2 regions of the Candidatus Kuenenia sp. genome follow, and region 2 is predicted to be linked to the other one. Evidence: riboswitches for the same ligand, from Rfam matches in the RefSeq annotation. Region 2 holds a riboswitch; the other holds the start of a gene.
What was found. Region 2 has a riboswitch for cyclic di-GMP ahead of M5U24_RS16070 (DUF1559 domain-containing protein). Riboswitches for the same ligand answer to the same signal wherever they lie in the genome.
Positions count from the first base shown of each region.

Region 1: linked by a shared signal. The riboswitch ahead of M5U24_RS00555 (hypothetical protein) and the one ahead of M5U24_RS16070 (DUF1559 domain-containing protein) in region 2 are both predicted to bind cyclic di-GMP.

Region 1 covers NZ_JAOSKF010000001.1:111,424-113,630, forward strand. Annotated here, with positions in the region: gene M5U24_RS00555 (hypothetical protein) at 1-905, opposite strand, end outside; cyclic di-GMP riboswitch class I at 1,165-1,246, opposite strand; gene M5U24_RS00560 (hypothetical protein) at 1,493-1,864, opposite strand; gene M5U24_RS00565 (GGDEF domain-containing protein) at 2,058-2,207, opposite strand, start outside.
Region 2 covers NZ_JAOSKF010000022.1:231,822-234,028, forward strand. Annotated here, with positions in the region: gene amrS (AmmeMemoRadiSam system radical SAM enzyme) at 1-53, opposite strand, end outside; cyclic di-GMP riboswitch class I at 421-514, shown strand; gene M5U24_RS16070 (DUF1559 domain-containing protein) at 894-1,277, shown strand; gene M5U24_RS16075 (hypothetical protein) at 1,264-1,527, shown strand; gene M5U24_RS16080 (type II secretion system protein) at 1,651-1,836, shown strand; gene M5U24_RS16085 (hypothetical protein) at 1,826-2,119, shown strand; gene M5U24_RS16090 (hypothetical protein) at 2,153-2,207, shown strand, end outside.

The sequences.
Region 1 (2,207 bases), on a different contig from region 2:
AACTTGACCTTAAGTTTATTCTTTTTTTCATCACAATCAATTGCAACAGCACCTTCACACACTACTGTTTCACATACTATATCTTCGATATTATGCGTGGAAGGTAGTTTTATATTGGCAATAAACTTACCGTTACTATTAAGATTTATCGTCTTTGACTGGAAGCTCACATATGCCTCTATTACAGAAGGCGTCTCGACTGGTGTTGATGTGGGAGTTGCAGAAGGTTCTGTTGGCGTTGCCGCAGGCGTGGCAAATGACGTTGGTGTAGGCGTTATTTCGGCATCAGTAATCAAACCTCCCGGAACCAGCAATTCAACATCATCCCCGGATATCTCTGCCGAAACTTCCAAAACAGAGGTTGAGTATGGCGCAACAGTTGCGGTAGGCGTCACAACGGGCGAGGTGGTTGCAATTGGAGATGCCGTTGCAACAGGAGTTGGAGAACCTGCCGGCAAAGGAGAAGCAACGGCAATGGGAGAAGGCGTTGGGGTTCCTGTAGGGGAAGCCTTTTCGTTAATAACGACGCTTACAATCTCCACTTTATCGCCTGATTGAAGAACAAGGTCCATATCCTCCAACGCAATTCCCTCTTCAATCTCAAATGGAAATTCATATGGCTTTGCGATATCGTTCACTTCTGTTTCAATTACCAAGGCACATGTTTTATTGGCATACAGTAGTGTATCAAGATGTATTAAATTGGATATTGATAATTTTACTTTTCCATTTTTGTTTATTTCAACACTTGCATCTAATTTGTCTCCATCAAAAGCGCTTGAATCACTGACGGTAAGGCTGGTTTTATAAAGGGTATCCGCTCCAGCCCCCTCCACTACAAACGACAAATAAATACCTGTAAATACAATCGTCCATACACTTAAAACTAATTTCCTTTTCATCATTTTACTCCTTTCCAAAAAAAATTTCTCTAACAAAAACAACAATTTTATACCCATTGTAAAATAAAAAAACCCAAGACAATATGCCACATATGCCTTGGGTTTTGGGTTATCTTAAAAGCCTATTGAAATCTTGAACCTAATCAATAAAGCATCACATTTTATAAAAGGGATTCAACCGTAAGTTTATAGCTAAACCTTTTACAAACAAAATACTTACCGGCTCAGCGCCTGATCAATAAACAGCTTTTACACCATTATAGGTGGCAACCTGGCATTCTTTCCAAAAAATAAGACCCATGGCTTTGCGTCCCAACCTCACGATTGGTTTGCCTTTGTATGCACACTTTTACCAAAATACATTAATTAGTCAAGAAAATTATCGCGGTTTGGCAAAAAAAATATTTTAAAATATTTGTAACTCTTTAGTCTTTTTAAAAAGACTTTAACTTTTATGTTTACAACACACATTCCGACACCGAGGGAGGATGTGTGCAGTAAGCATAGCAACAGTTCAGCCGGTTTGAAATGTATGTGGAATACAACTTGGTTAAGAAATATTTACGGTCTCACTCGAAACCACTGGCTGGCTAATAGTACCGGTTTGATCTCTGTAACCACAAAAAAGTCACACTGCTTAACTCCTTATTGTAAACCTCTATCATCCCCCTTTTCTCATGAATGCTCAATCTGTGTAGATTTTTTTTAAGCCATTCGTTCTCCACCTTCAATTTCCTTATTTGCCGATACAACTCATCTATTACTTTCTCCTTCTCTCCGACTAACTTCGCCTCCTTCTCCTGAAATATCCCACCTAATCCTTCTATCGCTCGTTTACGCCATTTTGCTATTTGCGTCCTATGCATTTCGTACTGTGATGACAACTCTGCTAGCGTTTTTTCATCCCTGATCGCTTCTAATGCCACTTTTGCCATAAATTCTGTATTAGAACTCTTTCTCATTTTTCAGACCTCCATTGTTATTATATCCTACCCAAAATGCATCTTAACTACTGGTCTGAAAATGCCAGTCAATTATAGTTCGCAAAGATATCTGCAGCGGTTGATGAACTCTTAACGAAAACAATACGGCGCAATGGCAACCAGCTTGTTGAAAACCAAACAGCGTTTACTCCCCATAGCCTTGATTGAAATGTTATGCACTTGTTTTATTAAATGAGTGGACTTTATTTTCAATTCTGTTTTTTCCGCTCGCTTTTATTGTGTACATGAGATTATCAGCTTCTTTTATTAATTCATTCAATTTGCAAGATTCGGAGCATGTGACAAGGCCTATGCTAAAAGT
Region 2 (2,207 bases):
TGGCATTTTACCTTACAATCGCCGAGTTTTTCATAAAACATTGCTTCACGCATGTTATATCAACCTCCCATACTTTATTATAGGGAATAAACGACTCTTTGTTTATTTGCAGTGTATATCTTATTACGAAAAAATTTCCAGCGATATTGTTTTTTCTTTATTGTGATAACGAAAAAAAGGCCATTCTTCCCATTTACTTTTTGCATAAGTATAACAAAATACCTGCAATGGCATGAATACAAAATTAAATATAACAAAAGCTCCGCAACTCCGTAACCAAAAAGATTTTAACCATAATACACGAAAGGTTTATACACCGTAATAGTATAATACCGGGAAAAAATGTTTTTGCTCTATCTTAATGGAAATAATAATTGACATTTATTTTCTTTGTGGTACAGTACCGCCGAATATTTCATCGATTGAAAAAGGCAAACCAACCGCAAGTTTGGGACGCAAAGCCATGGGTCTTAAGCGTGAGTTCTTTATACGTAAAGATTGCCAGGTTGCCGAATTGAGATGTTCGCACTTTGTGAGAAGGATAAGAATTTTCGGGCCATTCATTACGCTTTCACCATATTGCAGAGATCACAAGCAGATTGTAGCGCATAATACTGAAAATGCTTAAGACTTATAGAAAATTATCGGGAAATCTTAACAAAGTGCTTCTGGTAAACGTGCATTATAATAAAGACCCAAGCCTTTTGCATTACTATGGTTTTGGGTCTTTTTTTTTGAATAAAGAAGGTAAAAAAACAGATTGAGATATACGAACGGTGGCATTTTTTTAACACGAAGATAAGGGATGAGTATATTTTTTACGTTTAGGCGCCGATTCGATGTATTTTGTGATGGTGTTGTCTTAAACAACTTTTTTTAATGGGAGAGTACAAATGTTAAAACTTAGAAAGTGGAGGAATGCGGGTTTTACCCTGATTGAGCTGCTGGTGGTAATTGCCATTATCGGCATCCTTGCCGGTATACTGCTGCCGGTGCTTGGTAAGGCGCGTGAATCGGCACGAAAGACGCAATGCGCATCAAATTTGAAACAGATTGGACTGGCGCTGAATATGTTTGCCAATGATAATGGTGAAGCTTTTCCCAATAAGGGTACAGGTATGACTTCCTTGGGACAATTGTTTAATACATATATTACTGACAGAAAAATATTTCGTTGCCCAAGTGATAGTGATGTGACAGAGGATGCCATTTTAGGATTAAAACCTGCAGATACAATTACAACTGCCAATACAACATTTAGCGATGGCTACTTGTAGTTATGGTTATGATGATAATCACACGGCAGCAGATGATCCTGGTGTTGCGCTGGCAGCGGATAAACAAGGAACCTCCACAAGTGGTCTTTCTAGCAATCATAATGAAACCGGGCAAAATGTGCTGTACCTCGATGGTCATGTGGAATGGAAGGGCACGACAACTTGTGGATATTATAATGGTTCGACATATGATGATATTTACGCAGATGTTGCTGATGTAACAGGGACAGATACATATATAGCACAGTAAGTGACGCTTTTCAAAATAGTATTACTTTAAAAAGGGTGATATTCATAATGGATATTGCCCTTTTTTATTACTTGTTCAAGGGTGTCAATTACAATCCACCTTCATTTTCATGAGATACTTGCCATGTTCAAATTAAAAACCCGGGGGATTTCTGGTTTTACATTAATCGAATTGCTGGTAGTAATTGCAATTATTGGCATTCTGGTATCTATCCTCTTGCCGGTTTTGGGAAAGGCGCGGGAATCCGCACGTAGAACGCAGTGTGCATCAAACCTGAAGCATATTGCTGGCGCTTCGAATGTATGCTAATGATCAGGATGGGGCATTTCCGGCCGGAGGAAGCACGGGCATGGAATCGCTCGGCACATTATACAATAAATATATAATTGAGCGAAAAATCTTTCGTTGCCCAGGCGATAGCGACGTTAGCGAAGCGAATAATCTGAATCTGACGGCGGTATCGGACATTTTGTCCCCAAATACTTCATTTACCACTGCCGGTTGCAGTTACGGCTATGACTACACCCACACACTGGAAGATGACCCGGGCGTAATCATAGCCGCAGATGCTCAGGGAACAAGCACTACCTGACGTTCAGACAATCATAATGAGACGGGACAGAATGTGTTATATTTAGATGGACATGTGGAATGGAAAGGCACTACCACCTGCGGATATT